One region of the Thauera sp. SWB20 genome, then DNA from elsewhere that is predicted to be linked to it. Evidence: predicted binding sites of a transcription regulator. Region 1 holds the regulator's gene; each other region holds the start of a gene.
The links. Region 1 encodes sigma-54, which starts transcription at its own class of promoters, with help from an activator protein. Its sites were predicted from a motif close to TGGCACGCTTNCTGCTNA; they were not measured.
Positions count from the first base shown of each region.

Region 1 (7,268 bases):
ACCTGCTGGGGAGCTGAGACCATGACCGATCACGAACTCGACGCCCTCGCGCGCAGGGTGGGCGAAGCCCTCGCCAACCGCAGGCTGTGGCTGGCCACCGCGGAGTCCTGCACCGGCGGCTGGATCGCCGAGGCCGTCACCGCGATCGCCGGCAGCTCGGGCTGGTTCGACCGCGGCTTCGTGACCTACTCGAACGACGCCAAGGCTGACATGCTCGGCGTGCGCGCCGCGACGCTGGAGACGCACGGCGCGGTCAGCGAAGCCACCGTGAGCGAAATGGCCGCGGGCGCGCTCGACCGCAGCCGCGCCGACCTCGCGGTGGCCGTGTCCGGGGTCGCGGGACCGGGTGGAGGCAGCCCCGCCAAGCCGGTCGGCACGGTCTGCCTCGCTTGGGCACGGCGCGACGGCCCCACCGGGGTCGTCACCGTCCATCTCGACGGCGACCGCGCCGCGGTGCGCCGGCAGACGGTGATCCTCGCCCTGCAAGGCGTACTCGAACGCTGCGTCTGAGGGGCGCAGGGCGCACGGGGCCGGGAAATCCGAACCGCCACCCTCGCCACTTCGCCGGACGCAGCCCCGCGCCGGAAATCCGCATGACATGTTTGCTGTAATTGCATACAGGCTCTACACTTACGGCATCAGGCCTGCACCCCGCATGTCTGCAATCTTTGTGCCATAATCAGGCAATCAAACAGGACGCACTTCCATGGACGAAAACAAGGCCAAAGCCCTCTCCGCGGCGCTGTCGCAGATCGAAAAGCAGTTCGGCAAGGGTTCGATCATGCGCATGGGCGACGGCAGCATCGAGCGCGACATCCAGACCGTCTCCACCGGCTCGCTCGGACTCGACATCGCGCTCGGGCTCGGCGGTCTGCCGCGCGGTCGGGTGGTCGAGATCTACGGCCCCGAATCCTCCGGCAAGACCACGCTCACCCTGCAGGTCATCGCCGAGATGCAGAAGCTCGGCGGCACCGCGGCCTTCATCGACGCCGAGCACGCGCTCGACGTCGGCTACGCGGAAAAACTCGGCGTCGACATCGAGGATCTGCTGATCTCGCAGCCCGACACCGGCGAACAGGCGCTCGAGATCGCCGACATGCTGGTGCGCTCGGGCGGCGTGGACATCGTGGTCATCGACTCGGTCGCCGCGCTCACCCCCAAGGCCGAGATCGAGGGCGAGATGGGCGACCAGCTCCCCGGCCTGCAGGCCCGCCTGATGTCGCAGGCACTGCGCAAGCTCACCGCCAACATCAAGCGCACCAATACCCTGGTGATCTTCATCAACCAGATCCGCATGAAGATCGGCGTGATGTTCGGCAGCCCGGAGACCACCACCGGCGGCAACGCGCTCAAGTTCTACGCCTCGGTGCGCATGGACATCCGCCGCACCGGCACGATCAAGAAGGGTGACGAGGTGGTCGGCTCCGAGACCCGCGTCAAGGTGGTCAAGAACAAGGTCTCGCCACCGTTCAAGGAAGCCCACTTCGACATCCTTTACGGCGAGGGCATCTCGCGCGAAGGCGAGATCATCGACCTCGGCGTCGAGCACAAGATCGTCGACAAGTCGGGCGCCTGGTACGCCTACAAGGGCGACAAGATCGGCCAGGGCAAGGACAACTCGCGCGAGTTCCTGCGCGCCAACCCGGTGCTGGCCCGCGAGATCGAGAACAAGGTGCGGGTCGCGGTCGGCCTGCCCGAGCTGCCGCCCGCCGCCGCGTCCGCCCCGGCGCCGGCCGAGGCCTGACCCCGTCGGCACCGACATGGGCGAGCCGAGCCTGCGCGAACGTGCGCTCCGCCATCTCGCCCGGCGCGACCACTCGCGCGCCGAACTTGCGCGCAAGCTCGCACCCCATGGCGAGCCGGCCGAGATCGAAGCGGTGCTCGAGCGCATGCGCGAGCTCGGCCTGCAGTCCGACGAGCGCTACGCCGAGGCCTTCGTGCGCGGCAAGGCGGCGCGCTTCGGCACCGCACGATTGCGCAACGAGCTCGTGCGGCGAGGCATCGACCGTGACCGGATCGACGAGGCGCTCGCCGACGAGTGCGTAGAATCCGAGATCGAGCGGGCGCGCGCGGTGCTGCACGGCCGCTTCGCCACCCCACCCGCCGACGCACGCGAATGGGCGCGCCAGGCGCGCTTCCTGCAAACCCGGGGCTTCGCCCCCGAGCTGATCCGCAAGCTGCTGAAAGAGCCCTACGATGAGTCTGCTTAAGGTCGCCGGCCTGCAAAAGCGCTACAAGGCGCGCACCGTGGTGCATGACGTCGGCTTCGAGGTCGGCTCGGGCGAGGTCGTCGGCCTGCTCGGTCCCAACGGCGCCGGCAAGACCACCTGCTTCTACATGATTGTGGGTCTAGTGCGCGCCGACGGCGGCCAGATCGCCCTCGACGGCACCGACCTCACCCACCTGCCGATCCACGCCCGCGCGCGCTTGGGCCTGTCCTACCTGCCGCAGGAGATGAGCGTGTTCCGCAAGCTCAGCGTGGCCGAGAATATCCGCGCCGTGCTCGAACTCCAGGGGCTTGAACGCCGCCAGATCGAGGAGCGGCTCGAGGAACTGCTGATGGAACTGGGCATCCATCACCTGCGCGACAACACCGCGATCTCGCTCTCGGGCGGGGAGCGCCGGCGCTGCGAGATCGCCCGCGCGCTCGCCACCGACCCGCGCCTGATCCTGCTCGACGAGCCCTTCGCCGGGGTCGATCCGATCGCGGTCATCGACATCCAGAAGATCATCCGCTTCCTCAAGGAGCGCGGCATCGGCGTGCTGATCACCGACCACAACGTGCGCGAGACCTTGGGCATCTGCGACCGCGCCTACATCATCAGCGAAGGTCGCGTGCTGGCGAGCGGAGAACCTACCGAGATCATCGAGAACGAGCGCGTGCGCCAGGTCTACCTCGGCGAGCACTTCCGCCTGTGAGCCCGCCCTCCTGCCGACCGCGATGAAACCCAGCCTCCAGCTCAAGCTCTCCCAGCACCTCACGCTGACGCCCCAGCTGCAGCAGTCGATCAAGCTGCTGCAGCTGTCTACGATCGAGCTGAACCAGGAGATCGAGCGCGTGCTGCTCGAGAATCCCATGCTCGAGCGCGAGGATGGCGACGGCGGCGTCGACTACGCCCCCGCGCCGCCGCCGGGCAACGCGCCCGAGCGCGAAGCCGCGCCGGAACCCGCCGCCGAACCGGCGGGCGAGTCGATCACGCACGAGGGCGGCGAAGGCAGCAGCGAGGACGAGGGCATCGACTGGTCCAACGTGGGTCAGGGCGCGTCCAGCCGCAGCGAGGACGACGAGGACGGCGACTACCAGGACATCCAGGCCGCCGGCGTGTCGCTGCGCGAACACCTCGACCAGCAGGTCGCCCTCTCGCCCCTGTCCGACCGCGACCGCGCGCTGGTGCGCTTCCTGATCGAGGCACTCGACGACGACGGCTACCTGCACCAGCCGCTGGAAGATCTCCTCGAGCTGTTGCCGCAGGACGCCGAGGTCGATCTCGACGAGCTCGCCATCGCCCTGCGCCACGTGCAGAGCCTCGAGCCGGCCGGGATCGGCGCGCGCAGCCCGCAGGAATGTCTGGCCCTGCAGCTCCAGGCCTTGCCCGAGTGCCCGATACGCCCTCTCGCTCTCGAGATCGTGACCAGCCACCTCGAACTGCTCGCGGAGCGCAACTTCGCCCGTATCCGCAAGCTCACCGGCTGTGACGACGAGGGTCTGCGCGAAGCGCAGGCCCTGATCTGCAGCCTCGACCCCCACCCCGGCTCGCGCTACTCCACCGCCGAGACGCGCTACGTGCTGCCCGACGTCGTCGTGCGCAAGCTGCGCGGCCAATGGACCGTGAGCCTGAACCAGGAAGCGATGCCCCGCCTGCGCATCAACCGCCTGTACGCCAGTCTGCTCCAGCAGAACCGCGCACAGGGCGGCGGCCTCGGCGGGCAGCTGCAGGAGGCGCGCTGGCTGATCAAGAACGTCCAGCAGCGCTTCGACACCATCCTGCGCGTGTCCCAGGCCATCGTTGACCAGCAACGGCAGTTCTTCGATCATGGGGACGTGGCGATGCGGCCACTCACCCTAAGGGAGATCGCAGACCAGCTCGAGCTGCACGAATCCACCGTCTCGCGCGTCACCACGCAGAAGTACATGGCGACGCCGCGCGGAGTCTTCGAGCTCAAGTATTTTTTCGGCAGTCATGTCGCGACCGACACCGGCGGTGCGGCTTCCTCCACGGCGATTCGTGCGCTGATTCGCCAGCTGGTGGACGCGGAGGACAGCAAGAAGCCGCTGTCCGACGCCAAGATCGCCGAAATTCTCGGCCAACAGGGAATCGTCGTGGCGAGGCGCACGATCGCCAAGTACCGCGAGTCCCTCAACATCCCGCCGGTCAGCCTGCGCAAATCCCTCTGACAACAACAGGAGTCATCCATGAATCTGAACATCACCGGGCGCCACGTCGAAGTCACCCCCGCCATCCGCGAATACGTGACCTCCAAGCTCGATCGCGTCATCCGCCATTTCGACAACGTCACCAGCGTCACCGTCATCCTGTCGGTCGAAAAGCTCAAGCAGAAAGCCGAGGTGACGCTGCACGTGCGCGGCAAGGACCTCTTCGTCGAAGCGGACGACGCCGACCTCTACGCGGCGATCGACGCGATGACCGACAAGCTCGACCGTCAGGTTCAGAAGTACAAGCAGAAGCAGTCCGACCATAACCACGAGTCGCTCAAGCACCAGGTCCCCGAGGCCTGAGGACCGGCTTGAAGCTCCCCGTCCGGGGTGTGGTTATAATGCGCGCGTTTTCACGAAGCGCGGCCGCACACGCCCCGGACCGGATTCCCGCCCCCCTGGCGGCAGCTGACGGAAGAGTGCGCGAGCCCACCTGCGAATGAGCCTGATATCCCAACTCCTGCCGCTTTCCAACGTGGTGATCGATCTCGACGCGAGCAGCAAGAAGCGCGTCTTCGAACAGGCCGGCCTGCTGTTCGAGAACAACCAGGGCATCGCCCGCAGCACCGTGTTCGACAGCCTGTTCACCCGCGAACGCCTCGGCTCGACCGGACTGGGCCAGGGCATCGCCATCCCGCACGGCCGCATCAAGGGGCTCAAGGACGCCGCCGGCGCTTTTCTGCGCCTGGCCACCCCGGTGCAGTTCGATGCTCCCGACGGCCGTCCGGTGGACATGCTGTTCGTGCTGCTCGTGCCCGAACAGGCCAACGAAACCCATCTGCAGCTGCTGTCCGAGCTCGCGCAGATGTTCAGCGACCGCGAGTTCCGCGAGACCCTGCACGGCGCGACGGATGCCGCACAGATCCACCGCCTGTTCGTGAATTGGGGTGCCGATGCGGCAAACCAGCCTGACCCGGCTGTATGAGGCGCACCGCGAAAGCCTGAGCCTCGTCCACGTCAGCGGACCGATCGGTGCCCGTCTGTCGGTCGCCGAAGAGCGCATCTGGCCGGCCGACCTCGTCGGCCACCTCAACCTGATCCACCCCACCCGGCTACAGGTGCTCGGCGCCGCAGAGCTCGCGTGGGCGCAACGCCAGGCGAACGAGAAGGTCGCCCACCACCTCAACGAGATCCTCTCGGCGCACCCCCCCGCGATCATCGTCGCCGACGGCTGCGAGATCCCCAACATCCTCCACGGCATCTGCGAGGCGCACGACGTCGCGCTGTTCACCGCGCGCCACCCCTCGGCGAGCGTGATCGACCAGCTCCGCCTCTACCTGTCGCGCGAGCTCGCCGAGAAGGTCTCGCTGCACGGCGTGTTCATGGACGTGCTCGGGCTCGGCGTGATGATCACCGGCGATTCCGGCGCGGGCAAATCCGAGCTCGGCCTCGAGCTGATCTCGCGCGGCCACGGCCTCGTCGCCGACGACGTGGTCGAGCTGTCGCGCATCGCGCCCACGGTGCTCGAGGGCCGCTGCCCCGAGATGCTGCAGGATTTCATCGAAGTGCGCGGCCTCGGCCTGATCAACATCCGCACCATCTTCGGCGAGACCGCGTGCCGGCGGAAGATGCGCCTGCGCCTGATCTGCCACCTCGACCGCCGCCAACCCGGTCCCGACGACCCCTGCCGGCTGCCGCTGCAGCAGGAGACGCAGGACATCCTCGGCGTGAAGGTCGCCCGCGTCGTGCTGCCGGTGGCCGCGGGACGCAACCTCGCGGTGCTGCTCGAGGCCGCAGTGCGCTCGACCATCCTCAAGCTGCGCGGCATCGACTCCACCCAGGAATTCATCGACCGCCAGGCGCGCGCGCTGCACGCCGAAGAGGCCTACCGCGCCGACTGAGCCACCCGCACTTGCGGCACGGCGCCGCCGGCTGTTACGCTCGATCGCTTTGCAGCAGCCTACTGGCCGGCCATGAGCTCCACTCCCGATTACCTGGAACGCATCCTCAACGCGCAGGTGTACGACGTCGCCGTCGAGACACCGCTCGACCTCGCCACCAACCTGTCGGCGCGCACGCACAACCGCATCTACTTCAAGCGCGAGGACATGCAGCCGGTGTTCAGCTTCAAGATCCGCGGCGCCTACAACAAGATGGCGAACCTGTCGCCGCAGGCCTTGAAGCGCGGCGTGATCTGCGCCTCGGCGGGCAACCACGCCCAGGGCGTGGCGCTGTCGGCGGCCAGACTGGGCGTGCGCGCGGTGATCGTGATGCCGAGCACCACGCCGCAGATCAAGATCGACGCGGTCAAGGCGCGCGGCGGCGAGGTCGTGCTCGCAGGCGAATCCTATTCCGACGCCTACACGCACGCGCTCGAGCTCGAGAAGAGCGAGAAACTCACCTTCGTCCACCCCTTCGACGACCCCGACGTGATCGCAGGCCAGGGCACGGTGGGCCTGGAGATCCTGCGCGCGCACCCGAAGCCGATCCACGCGGTGTTCTGCTGTGTCGGCGGCGGCGGGCTGATCGCCGGCGTGGCGGCCTACATCAAGCGCCTGCGCCCGGAGACGAAGATCATCGGCGTCGAGGCGGTGGACGCCGACGCGATGACGCGCTCGCTCGCCGCGGGCAAGCGCATCGCGCTCGAGCAGGTCGGCATCTTCGCCGACGGCGCCGCCGTCAAGGAGGTCGGTGCCGAGACCTTCCGCCTGTGCCAGCAGTATGTGGACGAGATGATCGTGGTCGACAACGACGCCATCTGCGCCGCGATCAAGGACGTCTTCGAGGACACCCGCTCCATCCTCGAGCCCGCCGGCGCGCTCGCCGTCGCCGGCGCCAAGGAGTACGCCCGCCGCAACAAGCTGCGCGACAAGAGCCTGGTGGCGGTGGCCTC
Region 1 is NZ_JTDM01000019.1:101,989-109,256, reverse strand. It holds gene PO78_RS12345 (phosphatidylglycerophosphatase A family protein) at 1-17, shown strand, start outside; gene pncC (nicotinamide-nucleotide amidase) at 22-510, shown strand; gene recA (recombinase RecA) at 707-1,744, shown strand; gene recX (recombination regulator RecX) at 1,761-2,210, shown strand; gene lptB (LPS export ABC transporter ATP-binding protein) at 2,197-2,919, shown strand; gene PO78_RS12320 (RNA polymerase factor sigma-54) at 2,942-4,396, shown strand; gene hpf (ribosome hibernation-promoting factor, HPF/YfiA family) at 4,415-4,738, shown strand; gene ptsN (PTS IIA-like nitrogen regulatory protein PtsN) at 4,875-5,360, shown strand; gene hprK (HPr(Ser) kinase/phosphatase) at 5,329-6,276, shown strand; gene ilvA (threonine ammonia-lyase, biosynthetic) at 6,349-7,268, shown strand, end outside.

Region 2 (7,268 bases), on a different contig from region 1:
CCGTCCTCGCCGAGCAGGCGGGTGACTGCGCGTGCGACGAGCGCCGGCGACACACGGTCGCCGCGGACCAGCAGCCCGGCACCGAAGGCCTCGATTGCCTGCATGTTGAGGAACTGGTCCATGTTCACCGCCACGCCGAGTACCGGCGTGCCATGGCCAAGCGCCTGGTTGGTCGTGGGGCTGCCACCGTTGCAGATCACCAACTGCGCCTGCGCACACGCGGCGTCGCCGGGCAGGAACTCGAACACGCGCGCCGACGAGGCCGCGAGTGCGGCCGGCACCGGCTTGCCGGCCGTGGAGACGAGCGCGTCGCAGCCGCAGGCCTCGAGTGCCGCGACGATGGTGGAGAGCGCGCCGATGTCGCCGGAGCTGCCCATGCTCACATAGACCAGCGGCTTGCCGGTCGGGGCAGCATCGAAGGCCGCCGGCGCGGGGGGCGACCACGCGAGCGGGCCCAGGAATGCGGCGTCGTCGCGCGGGACGAGCTCGGGAAAGAGCGCGGGGAAGTTCGCGAACAGGCGCAGGTCGGCGTCGGTGTAGCAGCGCCGCAGGTCGTGGCCGAGCGTGGGCAGGCCGTGACGGGCGCGCAGGCGCTCGAGCGGTACGGTGTGCAGGCGCATCGCGAGCGGCGAGAGCGCGTCGAACAGCAGGCGGGCGAGCGGGATGGGCGTGAAGCGGGTGAAGGGCAGAACCGGCAGCACCGCGCGCAAGGGGCGTTCCGGGCTCCAGTAGGCGTCGCAGATGGTGACGTAGGGGACGTCGCGCAAGCGGGCGCTCACCGACAGCGACAGGCGAAAATCGCCCACGACCACGTCGGGCTCGATGGCGTCGATCAGGGCCAGGTCGTCGACGACGTAGCGCTCGAGCGTCGCGGTGTCGTAGAGCGGCAGGCCGCGCGCGAGGCGCTGCGCGAAGACGGCAGAGTCCTGGCACGCCAGCGTGCGGGTGTCCGCATTTCCTCCATCGCTGACCCAGGCATAGGACGCCGGGCGGGCGAGGGTCGCCTCGAAGCGCGCGGGGTCGAGGCTCGCGGTCAGCAGAGCGGGGCGCGCGACGTGGGCGAGGGTGGCGCCTTCGGCGAAGAACAGGATCCTGAGCCGGGTCTCGGACATTCGGCCGCTCCGCGGGTCGTTCGGGGCCATGAGGATAGCGCAGGGACGACCTCGCCTGCGAAACTGCCGCAGGGAGCGTTCGATCTCCGCGACGACCCCGCCTCGGCACCGGATGCGGTGCTTGCCCGGTCGGGGCCGGCTTGCGGCGAGCGGGTGGAAGAGGACCGCAGGCGAGAGCGCTGCAGGCGAGAGAACTGCAAGTCGACAGGGCTTCAAATCGCGATGGCGGCAGCTCGACTTGCGAGCGTGCCGCCATCCTGTTCAGCTTTCCGCACGTGTCCGATCCCCGGCGCGGGAGTCCGCGCGAGCGGACCCCGCGGGGGGCTGGAGACTCATGCGCGACGGCGACGCGTACCGCCCCACAGGCCGATCATGCCGATGCCCAGCAGCGCGAGCACACCGGGTTCGGGCACGCGGTCGAGGTTGCTGGCGGTCGACAGGAAGACCTGTTCGTAGCCATTGTTGAGCGAACGGCCCGTGCAATCGGCTTGATTGACGACGCCCGGATCGCAACCCAGGCGCAGGTTGACGTTCATGCTGTAACCGGTGATGTTGCCGGCGAACAGGGTGACCAGCTGCTGGTCGAGCTCGGGGAACACGATCGCGTAGGCGGCCTGGTTGGCGCCGAGGTTGGCGTCGAAGGTCTTGGCCACTTTCGACGGATCGGCGGTGCAGGAAATGAGCGCACCATTCGTATCCAGGCACTGCTTGCCACCGGACAGGATGTAGTCCGTTGCCGCGTTGGTTCCGATCAGCGGGTTGTCGAGCGCGCCGGCGTGGGTGTAAGCGAACGGGCTGCCATTGATCGTACCGCCGCCGCCATCGGCGATGGTCGCGAACTTGCCGCCCCGGTTGGTGAGGTCGTAGACGCCGATCACGGCGCCCGTCGCGTCGCGCAGCGTGATCTGCGCCCAGCCGGCGAGCCCTTCGTCCACCGCGCCGCCGCTCTTGGTCTGGTTGTTGTTGAAGAAGAAGATCAGGCTGTTGTCGGTGCCCATGAAGTTCTTGAGCGCGGTCAGCGACACGTCCCAGGTGCCGGCGCCGTCGCCGGTGAACTCCCCCGCCCCGTTCGGGTCGGCTACCGTGCCGGTGCTGAAATAGGGATTGCCGTCGGCGTTCGGTGTCGGGTAGGCATCGTCCATGCCCGACATGTTCGTCGTTGCCGGGTTGCTGCTGGTGCCGGTGCCGATCACGGTCAGGTCCTTGATCGCGCCGGGCGTCGAGTCGATGTAGTAGGGATTGCCCGGGCCGACGCCGCCGCCGTTTACCTGGTCAAAGATGTAGGCGTTGTACTGCAGCAGGAAGGAATTGCCGTCGCCGTACGTGACCCACGGGCAGGCGCCTCCACAGGTCAGGTCGAGTGCGGCCGCCGGGGCCGATGCCAGCATCCCGGTGCCGAGCAGGCCTGCCAAGGCCATCGCGCGTTTGATCTTCATGCTGTCCTCCACTTGAGCAAGCCTTCGAATGAAGGTCTCCTCTGGGATGAAGCATTTACCGTGCCGGTTATTTAAAACGTTAAAAATCAATAATTTGAAAATTATGCGAAATGACTTTGTAAAAAAACCGACACTTTTGGCTGAATTCGACTGGGAAATCAGCAATTCACCATGTTGTCCCGATGCACCAGTTCGGGTTCGTCGAGGTAGCCGATCAGGCTCGCGATCTCGGCGGTGGGCTTGCGCGCGATGCGCCGGCATTCCGACGCGGAGTAGTTCACCAGCCCGCGCGCGATCTCCTCGCCGGCCAGGTTGCGGCAGGCCACCACCGCGCCGCGCTCGAAATCCCCGCGTACCTCGACCACACCCACCGGCAGCAGGCTCTTGCCACCCCGCAAGGCCGCCACCGCGCCGTCGTCGATGACGAGGTCGCCGGCGAGCTGCAGGTGGTCGGCCAGCCACTGCTTGCGCGCCTGCAGCGGCGTGCTGCTGGCGTAGAGCAGGGTACCGAGCGCCTCGCCGGCGGCCAGGCGCAGGATGGGGTCGGGCTCGCGGCCGCTGGCGATGCAGGTGTGCGCCCCGCTGCGCGCGGCGCGCTGGGCGGCGCGGATCTTGGTGATCATGCCCCCCTTGCTGATCGCGCTCCCCGAGCCGCCGGCCATGGCTTCGTACTGGCGGTCCTCGGCGCGGCCCTCGCCGATCAGTGTCGCGGCCGGGTCCTTGCGCGGGTCGGCGGTGTACAGGCCCTGCTGGTCGGTGAGGATGATCAGCGCCTCGGCTTCGATCAGGTTGGCGACGAGCGCGCCGAGGGTGTCGTTGTCGCCGAACTTGATCTCGTCGGTGACCACGGTGTCGTTCTCGTTGATGATCGGCACCACGCCGAGCGCGAGCAGGGTGGTGAGCGTGCTGCGTGCGTTGAGGTAGCGGCTGCGGTCGGCGAGATCCTCGTGGGTGAGCAGGATCTGCGCGGTGTGCAGGCCGTGGCGCGAGAAGGCCTTCTCGTAGGCTTCCACCAGCCCCATCTGGCCGACCGCGGCAGCGGCCTGCAGCTTGCTCATCTCGGTCGGTCGCTTCGCCCAGCCCAGGCGCTGCATGCCGGCGGCGATCGCGCCCGAGGACACGAGCGCGACCTCGCGGCCCTGGGCGCGCAGCGCGGCGATCTGGCGCGCCCAGGCGTCGAGCGCGTCCTTGTCGAGACCGGCGCCGTTGTTGGTGACGAGTGCGGAGCCGACCTTGACCACGAGGCGGCGGGCGTTGCGGAGCTTGGTTCTCATCGGGGTGCGTGCGGGCAGCGGATAGGGTGGGGGGCGGAATCAGGCAATTGCGTGCCGTCCGCCAGGCCGGCGGCACGCGGAATCAGGTCAGCGCGACGGCGGGGAGTCGTCCTCTTCGGAGTCGAGCGCATCCTCGGGCCGTTCGTCGTCTTCGTCGAGCAGGGCTTCGCGCTCGTAGGCGGCGTCGGCTGCCGCGCGCGCGGCCTCGGCCGCGGCGAGACGAGCGGCCTCGGCGGCGACGCGCTCGGCGCGCTCGGCCTCGATGCGGGCGCGCTCGGCGTCGAGCAGGTCCTGGATCGCGAAGATCAGCGCCTGGGTGCCTTCGCCCTTCATGGCGGAGATCTGGAAGTGGCGTTCGACCGGCCCGTAGGCTTCGAGGAAGGCGGCCACGCGTTCGGCGCGCTCTTCCTCGGGGATGAGGTCGAGCTTGTTGAGCACCAGCCAGCGCGGCTTGTTGTACAGCGCCTCGTCGTACTTGCGCAGCTCCTCGGCGATGGCCTTGGCGTCCGCGACCGGATCGGCCTCGGGATCGAAGGGGGCGAGGTCGACCAGGTGCAGCAGCAGGTGGGTGCGCTGCAGGTGGCGCAGGAATTGGTGGCCCAGCCCGGCGCCCTCGGCCGCGCCCTCGATCAGGCCGGGGATGTCGGCGATCACGAAGCTGCGCGCCTCGCTGGTGCGCACCACGCCGAGGTTGGGTGCGAGCGTGGTGAAGGGGTAGTCGGCGACCTTGGGCTTGGCCGCGGAGACGCTGCGGATGAAGGTGGACTTGCCGGCGTTGGGCATGCCGAGCAGGCCGACGTCGGCGAGCACCTTGAGCTCCAGGTGCAGGTTGCGGTACTCGCCTTCCTGGCCCATCGTCTTCTTGCGCGGGGCGCGGTTGGTGCTGGACTTGAAGTGGATGTTGCCCAGGCCGCCGCGGCCGCCCTGGGCGATGAGTACGGTCTTGCCGTCCTCATCGAGGTCGGCGACGAGCTCGCCGCTGTCGAGGTCCTTGATCACCGTGCCGACCGGGAAGCGCAGCGTGATGTCGTCGCCGCCCTTGCCGTAGCAGTCGCGGCTGCCGCCGTTCTCGCCGCGCTCGGCGCGGAAGCTGCGGGTGTAGCGATAGTCGATCAGGGTGTTGAGGTTGCGGTCGGCCACGGCGTACACGCTGCCGCCACGGCCGCCGTCGCCACCGCTCGGGCCGCCCTTGGGGATGTACTTCTCGCGGCGGAAGGTGGCCGCGCCGTTGCCGCCGTCGCCGGCGTACACCTCGATGCGGGCTTCGTCAAAGAACTTCATGCCTGATCAACCTCTTGGCGGGGCAGGCCGGCAGGCGCACCCCGAAAATGAAAAAGCCCTACCACCGGGATAGGGCTTTCGATGCTGCGATGCGAACCGGAGCGCGCGATCAGGCCGCTTCCGGCACGATGATCACGGTACGACGACGCGACGGGCCCTTGACCGCGAACTGCACGACGCCGTTCTTGAGCGCGAACAGGGTGTGGTCCTTGCCGATGCCGACGTTGTCGCCAGGGTGGTATTCGGTGCCGCGCTGGCGAACGATGATGTTGCCGGCGAGCACGAACTGGCCACCGTAGCGCTTGACGCCGAGGCGTTTCGATTCCGAGTCGCGGCCGTTACGCGAACTACCGCCAGCTTTTTTGTGTGCCATGTCGGATTACCCCCTGCGCCTTAGGCCGAGATCGCTTCGATACGAAGCTCGGTGTAGTTCTGACGATGCCCCTGGTGCTTCTGGTAGTGCTTGCGGCGGCGCATCTTGAAAATCTTGATCTTGTCGTGACGGCCGTGGGAGACCACGGTCGCCTTGACGGAAGCTCCGGCCACAACGGGCGTGCCGATCTTGACGGCATCGCCTTCACCGACCATGAAGACCTGGTCGATGGTGATCTCGGAACCCACGTCGGCCGGTATCTGTTCTACCTTGATCTTTTCGCCGGCAGCGACGCGATACTGCTTGCCACCGGTTTTTATCACCGCGTACATGGTGTTGCTCCAGTTGATGGGTCTGCGAAGAATCGCGCACTATACGAACACGCGGCAGGAAAGTCAATGAAAACAATGTCCGGACCTGCGTTCCCAGCGTATCCGGGCACATGTAAGAAAATCCGGCACTCACGGGGCAGGGGCGCTCGCCGCGGGCCCTGCCGCGGCCAGGGCCGGCTGCAGGGCGTCCAGGGCCTGTTGCTCCGTGCGATAGTTCGAATGCATGCCGATGCGCGCCCACACGCCGTCGCGCTCCATGGCGTCGATCACCTGCTTCTTGAGTCCGCAGAAGGCGATCGTCTGACCCTGGCCGTGGAAGCGCTCGACCAGGCTGGCGAGGGTGTGCAGGCCGGTGGCGTCGATCGCGTTGATGCCGGCGGCCGAGACCAGCACGACGCGCACGCTCTCCTGCGCGCGCGCGGCGCCGAGCATGGCGTCCTCGAAGGTGGCGGCGGTGACGAAACTGAGCGGACCGTCAAAACGCAGGATCACCAGCCGGGGATGCGGGTGGTGCAGGCCGAAGCGCTCGCGGTCGCGGTAGGTGCCGTCCTCGTGCAGGCCGAGCAGCGCCACGCGCGGACGCATGCCGCGATACACCAGCAGCGCGAGCGACAGGATCAGGCCGGTGAACACCCCGTTCTGGATGTTGGGCGCGAAGGCGAGGGTGGCGAGGAAGGTGACCGCCGCGGCGGCGCCGTCGTCGCGGCTCGCACGCCAGGCGCGCCGCATCACTCCGGTGTCGATCAGTCCGGCGACCGCCTGCAGGATGATCGCCGCCAGCACCGGCTTGGGCAGGTGCCACAGCAGCGGGGTGAACCACAGCAGGGCGGCCAGCACGAAGGCGGCGGTGACCAGCGAGGACAGGCCGGTGCGCGCCTCGTTGGCGTAATTTAGCGCCGAGCGCGAGAACGAGGCGCTCACCGGCAGGCCGCCGGTGAAGGCGGCGGCGAGCTTGCCCAGGCCCTGGCCGACGAGCTCCTGGTCCTGGTTCCAAGGCTGGCGGGTGCGGCCGCAGATCAGCTTGGCGCTCGAGGCCGCCTCCATGAAGCTCACCATGGCCACCACGAAGGCGGCCGGCAGCAGCGCGGCGATCAGCTCCGGGCGCAGCGGCGGCAGGCTGAAGCCGGGCAGGCCGGCCGGCACTGCGCCCACCACCGCACCGCCTTGGGCAGCGAAGCCGGTCCAGGCCGATAGCGCGATCGTCGCCGCCACCACCAGCGGCACGCCGGGCAAGCGCGGCCACAGGCGCTTGAGCCCCACCAGCACGGCCAGGCTGCCGACGCCGAAGGCCGCCGCGGCGGGCTGCAGTGCGTCGAGCCCGCCGAGCGCACGCACGAAATCGACCAGCAGGTGATCGGAGTGCGGCATGGCCAAGCCGAGTAGCGGAGGGATCTGGGTCAGGCAGATGATCAGCGCGGCGGCGTTGACGAAGCCCATCAGCACCGGCACCGACAGCAGAT
Region 2 is NZ_JTDM01000020.1:445,008-452,275, forward strand. It holds gene PO78_RS15925 (nucleotide disphospho-sugar-binding domain-containing protein) at 1-1,112, opposite strand, end outside; gene PO78_RS15930 (PEP-CTERM sorting domain-containing protein) at 1,445-2,548, opposite strand; gene proB (glutamate 5-kinase) at 2,707-3,822, opposite strand; gene cgtA (Obg family GTPase CgtA) at 3,910-5,103, opposite strand; gene rpmA (50S ribosomal protein L27) at 5,213-5,476, opposite strand; gene rplU (50S ribosomal protein L21) at 5,497-5,808, opposite strand; gene PO78_RS15955 (SulP family inorganic anion transporter) at 5,938-7,268, opposite strand, start outside.
Region 2: the regulator sigma-54 is predicted to act here: its motif matches at 2,597-2,614, upstream of PO78_RS15930 (PEP-CTERM sorting domain-containing protein).

Region 3 (7,268 bases), on a different contig from region 1:
CCGGCATCGTCAGCGAGCCCGGCCGCCCGCGGCGCAGCTTCCGCATGCACACCCGCCCCGCGGGCGGCAACTACGTCCCGCCGGACGACTGGCTCGAGCGCACGCCCGAGCAGGAAGGCTCGTGGTGGCCGGCCTGGAGCGACTGGCTCGCCGCGCGCAGCGGCACGCGCGTGGCGCCGCCGGCGATCGGTGCCCCAGACTATCCCGCGCTCGACGACGCGCCGGGCTGCTACGTGCATGAGAAGTGAACGGACGATGCGGGCAGCTTGACCGCGCCGCCGATGCAACCGCCCCCGCCGCGCCCCGCACACCCCGCTACGCCCGCGGCGGGCTGCAGGAGCGGGTGCAGGAGCGGGTGTGGGAGCGGGTGTGGGAGCGGGTGTGGGAGCGGGTGTGGGAGCGGGTGTGGGAGCGGGTGTGGGAGCGGGTGTGGGAGCGGGTGTGGGAGCGGGTGTGGGAGCGGGTGTGGGAGCGACGCAAGTCGCGATTCCCGCCCGCCTCGATCCGCCTGCGCCCAGCGCAGCGCTGCCGCCTTGATCGCGACTTGCGTCGCTCCCACAGCCACCCCGAGCGCTGCGGTCGTCCTGCGCGAGCGCCGCGTTCTTGCCGTCGGAGCGCCGCGGTCTTCCTGTGGGAGCGACGCAAGTCGCGATTCCACCTCTCCGCACCGCCCCCCTCCCCATCGCCCGCCCCGGCGATCCGCTTCGTTCCCCCACAGAGCCCCCCATGGAAAAGATCGTCTTCCTCGACCGCGCCACGCTCGCGCCGCAGATCCGCCTGCGCCGTCCGTCCTTCGCCCACGACTACGCCGAACACGCGCGCACCGCCCCCGCCGAGGTCGTCGAACGCCTCGCCGGCGCCACCATCGCGATCCTCAACAAGGTCCGCCTCGACGCCGCGGCGATCGCGCAACTGCCCGCGCTGCGCCTGGTCGCGGTCGCCGCCACCGGCACCGACTGCGTCGACAAGGCCGCCTGCGCGGCGCGCGGGATCGCGGTATGCAACATCCGCGGCTACGCGCGCGACACCGTGCCCGAGCACGTCTTCGCGCTCCTGCTCGCGCTGCGCCGCCAGCTCATCCCCTACCGCGACGACGTGCTCGCCGGCGAATGGCAGCGCGCCGGGCAGTTCTGCTTCTTCAACCACCCCATCCACGACCTCGCCGGTACCCGGCTCGGCATCGTCGGCGCCGGCGACCTCGGCCAGCGCGTGGCGGCGATCGCGCGCGCCTTCGGCATGGAGCCGGTGTTCGCCGCGCGCAAGGGCGAACGCCCCGGCGACGACAGCTACCTGGCCTGGGACGAGGTGCTCGCGACCAGCGACGTCATCAGCCTGCACTGTCCGCTCACCGAGGCCACCCGCGGCCTCGTCGGCCTGCCCGAATTCCGCGCGATGGCGCGGCGTCCCCTGCTGATCAACACCGCGCGCGGCGGCATCGTGGATGAGCACGCCCTCGTGCAGGCGCTCGACGAGGGCCTGATCTCCGGCGCCGGCTTCGACGTCACCGACGGCGAACCGCCCGCGCCCGACAGCCCGCTGATGCGCATCGCCGCCCGCCCGAACGTCCTCCTCACCCCGCACATCGCCTGGGCCTCGGATGAAGCGCAGCAGGCGCTGGCCGATCAACTTGTCGATGTCATCGAAAAATTTGTTGCTGGCCAGCCGAAGAATCTCGTCTCCGGCGGGTTTGCGTAGGCGCGACGCGAGTCGCGATCCAGCGGTCGATCAATCGCGGCGCGGATCCCGCGCGCTGCGATCGCGACTCGCGTCGCTCCCACAGAACCGCCAACGCCCGGTGTGGGACGTAGGCGCGACGCGAGTCGCGATCCAGCGGTCGATCAATCGCGGCGCGGACCCCGCGCGCTGCGATCGCGACTTGCGTCGCTCCCACAGAACCGCCAACGCCCGGTGTGGACGTAGGAGCGACGCAAGTCGCGATGCATTCGGCCAAAATCTAGAAATTCGCCTTATAGTCGAAGCATTATTTTTTGTTGCACTGCACAAAAAATTTCTCTACGATTGCACCTGTCTCCTCCACCCTCCTCCTTTGGTGTGGATTTGCCCGGGCCTCGCAAGACGCCCGGGCTTTTTCTTTTCAGCTCCCCTCGGCGAGCATGCGGCGGATCTCGGGCACGCACGAACCGCAGGACGTGCCGCAGCGCAGCCTGGCCTGCAGCGCGTCGAAGTCGCGCACGCCGGCGCCCGCGGCGATCGCCGCCGTGATGTCGGCCTCGGACACGTTCAGGCAGTTGCACACCACCCGCCCGCGCCCCGCATCTCCCGTCGGCGGGGTCGCCAGCGGTGCCAGCAGCCACGGACGCAGCGCCGCCGCGTCGCGGCGCTCGACCACCGCCTCGCTCAGCCAGCCCGCGGCTGCGGTCTCGCCGGTCAGGCGCAGGCCGACCAGGCGGCCGTCCTCGATCAGCGCACGCTTGCTGATCCCGCGCGCGGGGTCGGCATACGACAGCAGCCCGTCGCCCTCGAGGCCGAGCAAGGCGTCGAGCTCGGCGAGCCAGCCGGCCGGGATCGGACGGTCGTGCGCGACCCGCATCACCACCGCCGGCGTGTCGCGGCCGGCGAGCGCGAGCGAGGCGTAGGCGAAGCGCTCCAGCCAGGGCGACAGCAGCGCGGCCTCCTCGGCCGCAGTCCGCCCGGGGCGTTCGGCACGCACCAGCAGCATGCGGTTCGGCAGCTCGACCGGCTCGATGCGCACCGCCGCGTGCTTGAGCTCCGGCTGCTTCGACAGCGGATCGCAGGCGCCGCCGAAGAGCAGGTTGATCCCGGCCGAGTTCAGCGCCCGCCGCCCCCAGTGCATCCCGACGAAGGCCATGCCGTGCCGTAGCGCGCTCGCCGCGGCCACGCGCAGCACCAGCTCGCCGTGCCGGCTCGACACCTTGACCAGGTCGCCGTCGACGAGGCCGCGCCGCGCCAGCTCCTGCGGGTGCAGCTCGATGCGTGCCTCGTCCGCATGGCCGTACAGGCGCGCCACCTTGCCGCTGCGGCTCAGGCCGTGCCAATGGTCGCGCAGGCGGCCGCTGGTGAGGGCGAGCGGATAGCGCACGCCGGTCTTCTCGGCAGTGAGCGCGCGCGCCGGCACGACGAAGCGTGCGCGCCCGTTCGGCGTCGCGAAGCGACCGTCGGCGTAGAGACGCGCTCGCGCCGCGGCATCGGCGCCATCCACCGCCGCCCCCGCCGGAAACGGCCACTGCTGCGGGCCTTCACCTTCCAGCAGGGAATAGTCCAGCCCGGTGATGTCGAGGTCGCGCCCGGCGGTGCTGGCGACGTGCTCGGCGAAGATCGCCTGCGCCGACGCGTAGGCGAACATCGCCGCCGCCTGCGGCTTGCCGATGCGCGGTGCGAGCGCGCGTGCGAAGTCGCACACGATGCGCCAGTCGGCACGCGCCTCGCCCGGCGCCGGCACGGCCGCGCGCACGCGGCTGATGCGGCGCTCGGAGTTGGTCACCGTGCCCTCCTTCTCCCCCCAGGTGGCGGCCGGCAGCACGAGGTCGGCGAAGGCCGCGGTCTCGGTGCCGGCGAAGGCCTCCTGCAGCACGACGAAGTCGCAGGCCGCCAGCGCCTCGTGCACCAGGGCCTGCTCGGGCATGGACTGCGCCGGGTTGGTGCACGCGATCCAGATCGCCTTGACGCGGCCCTCGCGCGCCGCGCGGAACAGCTCCACCGCGGTCAGGCCGGGCTCCGAAGGCACGCTGTCCACGCCCCACAGCCGCGCGATCTCCGCGCGATGCGCGGGATTCGCCAGGTCACGATGCGCCGGCAGCAGGTTCGCCAGGCCGCCGACCTCGCGCCCGCCCATCGCGTTGGGCTGGCCGGTGAGCGAGAACGGCCCGCAGCCGGGGCGGCCGATCTTGCCGGTGGCGAGCGAGAGCGCGATCAGCGCGGCGCCGTTGTGGGTGCCGTGCGTCGACTGGTTGAGCCCCTGGCACCACAGCGACAGCGCCGCCGGCGCCTCGCCCCACCAGCGCGCCGCGGTGACGATGTCCTCCGCCGCCACCCCGCACACCGCCGCGGCCACCGCCGGGCTCACCCCGTGCACATGCGCGCGCAGCGCCTCGAAACCCTCGGTATGGGCGGCGATCCAGGCTTCGTCGGCCAACCCGTCGCGCAGCAGCACGTGCAGCATGGCGTCGAACAGCCAGACGTCGGTGCCGGGCAGGATGGCCAGGTGCAGGTCGGCCATCGCCGCGGTGTCGGTGCGGCGCGGATCCACCACGACGATCTTCATGCCCGGCCGCCGCGCCCTCGCCTCCTCGATGCGGCGGAAGGCCACCGGATGCGCCCACGCCGGGTTGGCGCCGGCGATCAGGATCGTGTCGGCGTGGTCGAAGTCCTCGTAGCAGCACGGCGGCGCGTCCGCACCCAGCGTGGCCTTGTAGGCGGCGACCGCGCTCGACATGCACAGGCGCGAGTTGGTGTCGACGTTGTTGCTGCCGATCAGCCCCTTCATCGCCTTGTTGAAGACGTAGTAGTCCTCGGTGAGGAGCTGGCCGGAGATGTAGAAGGCGACCGCGTCCGGCCCATGCTCGGCGATCACGTCGGCGAAGCGCTGCGCGGCCACGTCGATCGCCGCGTCCCAGCCGATGCGCGTGCGGGCCTCGCCGCGGCGGGCGCGGTATTCGGGGTAGAGCACGCGGGTATCGTGGCCGGCGGTGAGGTGCAGGGTCGAGCCCTTGGTGCACAGGCGGCCGAAGTTGGCCGGATGTGCAGGGTCGCCGCGCACGCCGGTGATGCGGGTGCCGTCGTGCTCGATCAGCACGCCGCAGCCGACGCCGCAGTAGGGACAGGTGGCAGGGGTCTCGCCCGGCGCCGCGGCGCGGATCGGGATCGTGCGCCGGCCAGCGGGCGAAGGCCGGGCAGGTTCGGGCAGGGGATGGGTCATGGTTTGCCTCGTCCGTAGGGGTCTGGATCGGGTCAGCGCGAACCTCCTTGCCCGATCGACCCACCACCGTTGGCGTGTCGAACGCTGTCCGGGGAAGATCGGATGCAAACTGCGTGCCAGCCGTGTTTTCCGCATCGTGCGGGCCGTCGCGGCGTCGGCCCGGGCGCAGACATGCACCGTGCTGGGGTGCGGTGCACGCGCACGGTGCGTCGATCCGCGCAGCCGCCCGCGCCCTGCCCGGGACCCTCCCCCTGCCCGGCGGATGGACGTGCGGACCGGTAGTGTTCTGATCAGTGTGCAAAAGCCCGAACGGGCTTGCAGAGAAGGGTGGTCATGGTAAGAGGTTGATTGTGCAGATCGACCTTGATCCCTGGGGAGGGCAAACCATGACCACGAGCAAGGGTAATACGGTGTCGTTGTCGGCGAAAGAGCTGGTGTCTGGCGACCGTGACCTGATGAAGTCGCTGATGAAGGAAGCGCTGCAGGAAGTGCTCGAAGGCGAGATGACGGAGTTTCTCGGCGCGGCACCGAGCGAGCGCAGCGAGACGCGCAGCGGGTACCGGGCGGGCTACTACCACCGGGGGCTGGTGACCCGGATCGGCAAGCTGGAACTGCGGGTACCGCGCGACCGCAGCGGCGAATTCTCGACGGCGCTGTTCGAGCGCTACGCGCGCAGCGAGAAGGCGCTGGTGGCGGCGTTGGCCGAGATGTACGTGCAGGGCGTCTCGACCCGCAAGGTCAAGGCGATCACCGAAGAGCTGTGCGGGCACAGCTTCTCGGCCTCGGCCATTTCGGCGATCAACAAGAGCCTGGACGAGGCGCTCGAGCGCTTTGCCAGCCGGCAACTTGAAGAGGCGTATCCGTACGTGATTCTGGATGCGCGCTACGAGAAGGTGCGCGAGGACGGGGTGATCCGCTCGATGGCGGTGCAGATCGCCATTGGCATCAACTGGGAAGGGCAACGCCAGGTGCTGGCGGTGGAGGCGGCCAACCGGGAGAGCCAGAGCAGTTGGAAGGACTTCCTGCTGCGGCTCAAGGAGCGTGGGCTCACCGGCGTGGAGTTCGTGGTCTCGGACGACCACGCAGGCCTGAAGAAGGCGATCAGCGAGGTGTTGTGCGAAGCGGCCTGGCAGCGCTGCTATGTGCACTTCCTGCGCAACGCGCTCGACTACCTGCCGAGGAAGGCCGACGATGACTGTCTGCAGGAGCTGCGCTGGATCTACGACCGGCGCAACTTGCAGGAAGCCAACCGCGACCTGGCGGCGTGGATCACCAAGTGGCAGGGCAAGTACCCGAAGCTCGTCGACTGGGTCGAGAGCAATATCGGCGAGACCTTGAGCTTCTACCGGCTGCCTCGGGCGCACCACAAGCACTTGAAGAGCACCAACATGCTCGAGCGGCTCAACGAGGAGATCAAGCGGCGCACGCGCGTGGTGAGGATCTTCCCGAACACTGAGTCGTGCCTGCGGCTGACCCGGGCGCTGTGCGTCGAAACCCACGAGACGTGGCTCGAAGACAACCGTTACCTGAACATGGCCCTGTTGGCCGAGCAGAAGAAGGAGCAGTTGAGACTGGCCGCTTGACGGCCGCCGCCGTGGTCGGCGCTCCGGGCTACGCCCTGCGCACCGACCACGGCAACCCGGAATCAACCGATTACCTGATCAACCCTTTTGCACAACTTGACGCACACAACTTGCGGACCCGAACCTGCCGACCTATAGTTGAACGAAAGCGGACGCCCCCTCCGTGCCCCGACGCGGGCGCTCGGCTCCGCTGCCGGACCGACACGGCCAGGGAGTCCCTCGATGGTTCCGATCGCTCGCGATACCCCACCACCTCCTTCAGGGCGCCGCGTCCTCGCGCTCGGTCTGCTGATGGGCGCCAGCACCGGCTTCCAGTTCACCGAGTTCCTGCAGGTCTCCCTCAGCCTGAGCTGGTTCCTGCCGGTGCTCGCGGCTTGGCTCGCGCATCGCCATGGCATCGGCGTGTTGCGCGCAGCGTGGCCGCTCGTGGTGTTGCCGGCGTTCGGCGCGAGCCTCGACCATGGTGTCGTCGGATTCAGTCTGGGGGTCTCGACCGCGACCCTGCTGCTCGCGCTGACCGTCTCCGCGGCGGCGGACGCGCAGCTGCGCCTGCCGCCCCTCAGGCACTGGCTGCGTGGCAACACCGTATGGCCGGCGAGTCTGGCCCTGTGCCTGCTCGTCGTCGCCGCGCTGGAGACCGCCGCATGGCGGGTGGATGCATGGCGGATCGACGTGCTGGCACTTCCGGCCGTGCTCCTGCTGCTCGCCGCCATCCGCTGGGAGGCGGTGGCAGCCGCTGCATGGCCGACCGTCCCCCGCCGGCACGGCGGCGCGTTCGTCCTCGTGGC
Region 3 is NZ_JTDM01000008.1:11,106-18,373, reverse strand. It holds gene PO78_RS01090 (PHA/PHB synthase family protein) at 1-248, shown strand, start outside; gene PO78_RS01085 (D-2-hydroxyacid dehydrogenase) at 727-1,695, shown strand; gene PO78_RS01080 (nitrate reductase) at 2,096-4,897, opposite strand; gene PO78_RS01075 (IS256 family transposase) at 5,284-6,480, shown strand; gene PO78_RS01070 (hypothetical protein) at 6,703-7,268, shown strand, end outside.
Region 3: the regulator sigma-54 is predicted to act here: its motif matches at 4,999-5,016, upstream of PO78_RS01080 (nitrate reductase).

Region 4 (7,268 bases), on a different contig from region 1:
CGCGCCAACCAGCTGCTGTCGCGCATGATGAGCGGCTCGGAGACCGCCGGCATCGAGAGCCTGAAGTGGATGGACGCGGCCACCGCCGCCGACCTGATCAAGGGCGAGCACCCGCAGATCATCGCCACCATCCTGGTGCACCTCGAGTACGACCAGGCCGGCGAGATCCTCAAGCATTTCGACGACCGCCTGCGCAACGACGTGGTGCTGCGCATCGCCACGCTCGACGGCGTGCAGCCGACCGCGCTCAAGGAGCTCAACGACGCCCTCACGCGCATGCTCTCGGGCGCGACCACGGTGAAGAAGGCGGCCATGGGCGGGGTACGCCACGCCGCCGAGATCCTCAACTTCGTCGGCTCGGGCGCCGAGACCGCGGTCATCGACAACGTGCGCGAATACGACCCGGAGCTGGCGCAGAAGATCCTCGACGAGATGTTCGTGTTCGAGAACCTGCTCGACATCGACGACCGCGGCATCCAGTCCATCCTGCGCGAGGTGCAGTCCGACTCGCTGATCATCGCGCTCAAGGGCGCCCCGCCCGAGCTGCGCGAGAAGATCTTCAAGAACATGTCCTCGCGCGCCGCCGAGATGCTGCGCGAGGACCTCGAGGCGCGCGGCCCGGTGCGACTGTCCGAGGTCGAGGCCGAGCAGAAGGAGATCCTCAAGACGGTGCGCCGCCTGGCCGAGGAAGGCCAGGTCATGCTCGGCGGCAAGGGCGGGGACGATGGCTTCGTGTGATCCCCGCGCCGCCCGCATGCGGAGTTCGCCCGCGGCGCACCCGTGCGGCCGCGCGGGAGGAAGCGCGTGGCGCGGCCCAGGGTGGAACCCGCGTGGAGACAGGAGGATCGTGCCGTGAGCATCTCGCGCCACCAGGCGGTCGGCGCCTACCGGCGCTGGGAACCGGAGGACTTCGATGCCCCCGCCGGCAAGGGCTCGGCACCGCCGCCGGAAGCCTTCGCGCCCGCGGATCTCGCAGGCCTCGTGCAAGCGGCGCCCGCGCCCTCCACAGCCTCGCCGCCCATTGCCCCCCCCGCGCCGGAGCCCGCCCCGTCCCCGCCCGCAGCCGACTCCGTCGCCGCGCTGCCGCCCGATTTCCACCTGCCCACCGCGGAGGAGATCGAGCGCATGCACGACGACATGCGCCGCGCCGGCTTCGAGGAAGGCCGCGCGGCCGGCCACGCCGAGGGGCTGGAAGCCGGGCGTGCCGAAGGCTACACCGAGGGTCGTGCACGGGCCGAGGCCGAGGCTGCGCGCCTGGCCGGGCTCGCCGACAGCCTGGACGAGGCCTTGCGCGAGCTCGACGGCGAGATCGCCGAGCAGCTGATGGCGCTGGCGATCGAGATGGCGCGGCGGATGGTGAAGCTCACCCTTGCCGAGCACCCCGAGGCCATCCTCGGGACGGTGCGCAGCGCGCTGCTCCAGCTGCCTCAGGGCCACGCCCACATCCAGCTCCACCCCGACGACCTCGCCCTGGTGCGCGAGCACCTTGGCGAACAGCTCGCCCACGCCGGCCACCGCCTGCAGGAGGACGCCCGCCTCGAACGCGGCGAGTGCCGCATCGACGGCCAGGGCGCGCAGGTGGATGCGACGCTGGAGACGCGCTGGCGGCGGGTGCTCGAATCCATCGGCCACGAGCGCGCGCGCTGGCACGTTGCGGAGGAAGCGGAGGCGGGCGACGCGACCGGCCCGGTTGCCGACACCGCCCCGCCCGCGCCGGAGCCGCCGGCATGAACCGTCACCAGGCGCTGTGGCGCGACTTCCTCGGCGACGGCCGCCGCCTGGTCGAGGGCTGCAACCCGCTCGAGGTCTCCGGCCGCCTCACCCGCATCAACGGCCTGGTCATGGAAGCGGCCGGCATCAAGCTGCCGCTCGGGTCGGGCTGCCGCATCCTGGTGCCCGGCGGCGGCGCGGTCGAGGCCGAGGTGGTCGGCTTCAACGGCGACAAGCTCTACATGATGCCCACCGACGACGTCTTCGGCCTGGCGCCCGGCGCGCGCGTGCTGCCGATGGAAGTCGGTGTGCCGCGCCTGGTCCCGGGCAAGCGCATCGGCCCGCGCCGGCGCGCCGCCGACCGCGCCAAGCACCTGCCGGTGGGCGACGCCCTGCTCGGCCGCGTGGTCGACGGCGCTGGCCGCCCGCTCGACGGCCAGGGCCCGCTGCACACCCAGGAGACGCGCTCGCTGCAGGGGCGTGCCATCAACCCGCTCGCACGCGCGCCGATCGCACAGCCGCTCGACGTCGGCGTGCGCGCGATCAACGCGCTGCTCACCGTCGGCCGCGGCCAGCGCCTCGGCCTGTTCGCCGGTTCCGGCGTGGGCAAGTCGGTGCTGATCGGCATGATGGCGCGCTACACCGAGGCCGAGGTCATCGTCGTCGGGCTGATCGGCGAGCGCGGCCGCGAGGTCAAGGAGTTCATCGACCACAGCCTGGGCCCCGAGGGCCTGGCGCGCTCGGTGGTGGTGGCGGCGCCCGCCGACACCAGCCCGCTGATGCGCATGCAGGGCGCGGCCTATGCCACCACGGTGGCGGAGTACTTCCGCGACCAGGGCAAGCAGGTGCTGCTGATCATGGACTCGCTGACGCGCTATGCGATGGCGCAGCGCGAGATCGCGCTCGCGATCGGCGAACCGCCGGTCACCCGCGGCTACCCGCCGAGCGTGTTCGCCCGCCTGCCCGCGCTGGTCGAGCGCGCCGGCAACGGCCCCGAGGGCGGTGGCTCGATCACCGCCTTCTACACCGTGCTCGCCGAGGGCGACGACCAGCAGGACCCGATCGCCGACGCGGCGCGCGCCATCCTCGACGGCCACTTCGTGCTCTCGCGCAATCTCGCCGACCAGGGCCACTACCCGGCGATCGACATCGAGCAGTCGATCTCGCGCGCGATGCACAACCTCGTCGGCGACGACCACTTCAACGTGGTGCGCCAGTTCAAGCAGTTCTTCTCGCGCTACCAGCGTTCTCGCGACCTGATCGCCGTCGGCGCCTACCAGCCCGGCGGCGATCCCCTGCTCGACATGGCCGTCAAGCTCTACCCCAGGCTCGAAGCCTTCCTGCAACAAGGCATCCAGGAACACGAGACCTACGAGGGTGCCCTGCAGAAGCTTGCGCAGGTGTTCGGGTGAGAAAGGCACGAGGCGCAAGCGCTCCCGCTCGCCCGTAGGAGCGAAGCCAGCCGCGATCGGGCGGCGAAGCTGCGCCGCCGCGGGGCCGAAGCGCCGCGATCGCGACTGGCGTCGCTCCTGCACCCGCGACATCGATCGCGAGCATTTCGTCACGGTCGAGGACGAGCCGACCGAAATATGCCCACCTCGGGCATCCGGCGAACGGCTAGAATGCTGTTTGCAACGCCCCCGTGACACGACGCCGATGCCCGCCTCCTTCCACCTCCAGCCCCTGCTCGACCTCGCCAGCACCCGCACCGACGAGGCTGCGCGTCGCCTGGGCGAACTCGTCGCCGCCGAACGCGACGTGGAACAGAAGCTGAAGATGCTCGAGGACTATCGCACGGAATATCACGAGCGCTTCGTGCAGGCCGCGCGCGACGGCCTGAGCGCGGACGCATGGCGCAACTATGGCGCCTTCATCGCCAAGCTCGACGACGCGATCGCCGCGCAGCGCAAGGTGGTCGAGCAATCGCGCGCGCGCACCGTCGAGGGCCAGCAGGCCTGGCTCGCCCAGCGCACCAAGCTCAAGGCCTTCGACACCCTCGCCCAGCGCCACCAGCACGCGGTCGCGCGCAGCGAGGCGCGCCAGGAGCAGAAGCAGTCGGACGAGCACGCCGCCCGACGCGGTGGCGAGGACGCCTGACGCGGGAAACCGCGGCAGCCGCCCGACCCGGTGACACACCCATGGCATGAGGCTTGCTTTTGATGGGCTGTCGGATCGTCCGCGATCCATCGCATCCAGCCCACGAGAGGCCCGCAACCATGTCCGCACCGTTCTCCCCCTCCAGTCTCGGCAACGTCGCGCAGCTTCGCCTCGGCGCGCAGCAGGCCCGCATCGGCATCTCCGCCCTGGACGGCCTGGGCGCGCAGCCCGACAGCTTCTCGCGCACGCTCGAGAACCGCATGAACACGCCCGAGCCGGCGCCGCGCAAGCCCGAGTCGCCCCCCCCTGCCCCGCGACCGCCCGAGCGCACGGCCTCCGCCGAACCCGCACGCGAGCCCGAGCGCCCTGCCGGCAGCGGCCCCGCCGCGGGTGACCGCAGCGCCGGGCCCGCCACACAGGCGGACGCAGGCAAGGCCGCCGCTTCCGGTACGTCCGCACCTGACAAGGGCGCTGCGGACGCTCGCACCGGCGGGGCGGGCGCCGCCGCCGGCGAGGACGCCGCCACCGCGCAGGCGGACGCCGCCGGCGAAGCAGCCGCTGCCGCCGCTTCGCCGCAGGCCGTCGCGAGCCAGGCGGGCCACGCCGCGCGCCTCGCCGCCCTGGCCGCGGGCGCCGCGGTCGACGCCGACGCAACATCTGCCGATACGGTCACCGCGACGGCAAGCTCGCCCACCGACCCGGCAGCCCTTGCCGGCCTGCCGGCAGCGATTGCCGCACTGCTCGCCGGTCGCGCCGAAGCCCCCTCCGGCGCGGATGCGACCGGCTCCGAAGCGGGCACGCTGCAGCTGGTTGCGGACGGCGGGCGCAAGTCGCTTCAGAATTCCGCACTGCTGCCGAAAACCGATCTGTCGGCCACGGCTGGCGGCAACACCGGTCCCGATGGCAACGCCACGCCGGCCTTCCTGCTCCAGGGCCGCGAGTTCGCCGCCGCAACCATGGCGGCTCGCGGCGCGAGCGGCGCCGGTGCAGGCGGCACCGCGGCGGATGGCTTCGAGGTGCCGGGCACGAGCAACGCGAACGGCAACCTGCCGGCCGGCCTGGCGCACACGCCTGGCGCGACACATCTGCTGCGCCAGGCGTCCTCCGCGCACGCCGCATCGCCGCAGCTGCCGGTGGCGACCCCGGCCGGCGAGCAGGGCTGGGCGGAAGACGTCGGCAATCAGGTGCGCTGGATGCTCGGCCGTGCCGAGAGCAAGGCCGAACTCGTGCTGACGCCGCCGAACATGGGCAAGCTCGAGGTGTCGATCAACCTCGCCGGCGACCAGACGACGGCGCAGTTCATCGCCTCGAGCCAGGCCGCGCGCGACGCGCTCGAGCGCGCGCTGCCGCAGCTGCGCGAGGCGCTGCAGCAGGCCGGCATCCTGCTGGGCGACGCCAACGTGAGCACCTCCGGCCAGGGCCGCGAGGGCGATGGACGGGAAGGCAGCGGCGGTCGTGGCGAGCGCGGCGAGGCGGGCGCGAGTGGCCACGCCGGCACCGGCGGTGCCGGGGTGTGGCTGAAACAGCAACAGGGGATGGTCGACACCTTCGCCTGAAGCGCGCGAATTGGGGCGGGCTTGCCCCACTAATCGGCGCTTTGGCGGGTGCGGACCTCCCGGATAATTCAATCTGTACTACAGGAGATTCGCATGGCCAAGGCGCCGGCAAAGACCGAGGAAGGCGACGAGACCCCCAAGAAGAAGGGCAAGCTCGGCCTGATCCTCATCATCGTGCTCGTGGTGATCGTGCTCGTGCTCGGCGCGCTCGTCGCGCTGCTGCTGCTCAAGGGCGGCAAGGACAAGGAGCACGAGGAGCCGGCGGCCCACGCCGCGCCGGCTGCGCAGCAGCTGCACACCACCGGCACGGTGGACCTCACCAAGCCGCCCACCTTCATCCCGCTCGACGCCTTCACGGTCAACCTGCGCCGCGACGAGGGCGACCACTACCTGCAGGTGGTCGCCGTGATGCGCGTGGCCGACGCGACCATGGACCCGACGCTGAAGGCCTTCATGCCGGAGATCCGCCACCGCATCAACCTGCTGCTGTCGAGCAAGCTGCCGTCCGAGGTGGCCACCGTCGAGGGCCGCGAGGCCTTGTCGCTGGCGATCACCGAGAGCGTGAACGAGGCGCTCGGCTTCAAGCCGGTGCGCGACGCCGCCGGCAAGCCGGTGCCCAACGGCCCGGTGCAGGCCGTGCTGTTCACCTCCTTCATCATCCAGTAAGGGATCGCCGCCATGTCCGCGGACTTTCTCTCCCAGGAAGAGGTCGACGCCCTGCTGCGGGGCGTCACCGGCGAGTCGGACGAGCCGGTCGCGGACGAAGCCGGCGTCGAGGGCGTACGCCCCTACAACCTCGCCACCCAGGAACGCATCGTGCGCGGGCGCATGCCCACGCTCGAGCTCATCAACGAGCGCTTCGCGCGCTACCTGCGCATCGGCCTGTTCAACTACATGCACCGCAACGCCGAGGTGTCGGCGGGGCCGATCAAGGTGCAGAAGTACGCCGAGTTCGTGCGCAACCTGGTGGTGCCGACCAATCTCAACCTGATCACCGCCAAGCCGCTGCGCGGCACCGGGCTGGTCGTGTTCGACCCCAACCTGGTCTTCCTGGTGGTGGACAACATGTTCGGCGGCGACGGGCGCTTCCACACCCGCGTGGAGGGCCGCGATTTCACCCCGACCGAGCAGCGCATCATCCGCGGCATGCTCGACGTCGTGTTTGCCGAATACGTGCGCGCCTGGGCACCGGTGTTCAATCTGCAGCCCGAGTTCATCCGCTCGGAGATGAACTCGCAGTTCGCCAACATCGCGACGCCCTCCGAGGTGGTGGTGTCGACCAGCCTCTCGGTCGAGTTCGGCGGCTCGCAGGCGGAGATGCACATCTGCTTCCCGTACTCGATGCTGGAGCCGATCCGCGACCTGCTCTATTCCTCGATGCAGAGCGACCACCTCACCTCGGACCGGCGCTGGATCAAGCTGCTGACACGTCAGTTGCAGACCGCCGAGGTGGAACTCGCATGCTCGTTCGGCACGGCGCGGGTGAGCCTGCGCGACATCGTCGACATGCGCGTCGGCGATGTGATCCCGCTCGCGGTGCAGCCGGTGCTGCAGGCCGAGGTCGACGGCGTGCCGGTGTTCGAATGCCGCCAGGGCACGCGCAACGGGCGCTATGCGCTGCGCGTGGAGCGCTTCATCACCGCCGAGGACAACGAACCCCCCATGATTCCGGGAGCCCAGAATGGCTGACGAGAACCTGATTACCGACGACGACTGGGCAGCCGCGATGCAGGAACAGGCCGCCGCCGAGGAAGGCGGCGACAGCGAAGCCGATCGGGTCGCCGCCGAGCTTGCGGCCGCGGCGATGGGCGACTCGCCCTACCAGGCCCGCCCCGCCAGCCAGCTCTTCGAGGACTTCGGCGCCCCGGCGGGCAAGCCGGGCGCGCTCAACGACTTCGACATGAT
Region 4 is NZ_JTDM01000021.1:620,619-627,886, forward strand. It holds gene fliG (flagellar motor switch protein FliG) at 1-738, shown strand, start outside; gene PO78_RS20120 (flagellar assembly protein FliH) at 853-1,731, shown strand; gene fliI (flagellar protein export ATPase FliI) at 1,728-3,122, shown strand; gene fliJ (flagellar export protein FliJ) at 3,367-3,807, shown strand; gene PO78_RS20135 (flagellar hook-length control protein FliK) at 3,927-5,363, shown strand; gene PO78_RS20140 (flagellar basal body-associated FliL family protein) at 5,457-6,029, shown strand; gene fliM (flagellar motor switch protein FliM) at 6,042-7,052, shown strand; gene fliN (flagellar motor switch protein FliN) at 7,045-7,268, shown strand, end outside.
Region 4: the regulator sigma-54 is predicted to act here: its motif matches at 3,850-3,867, upstream of PO78_RS20135 (flagellar hook-length control protein FliK).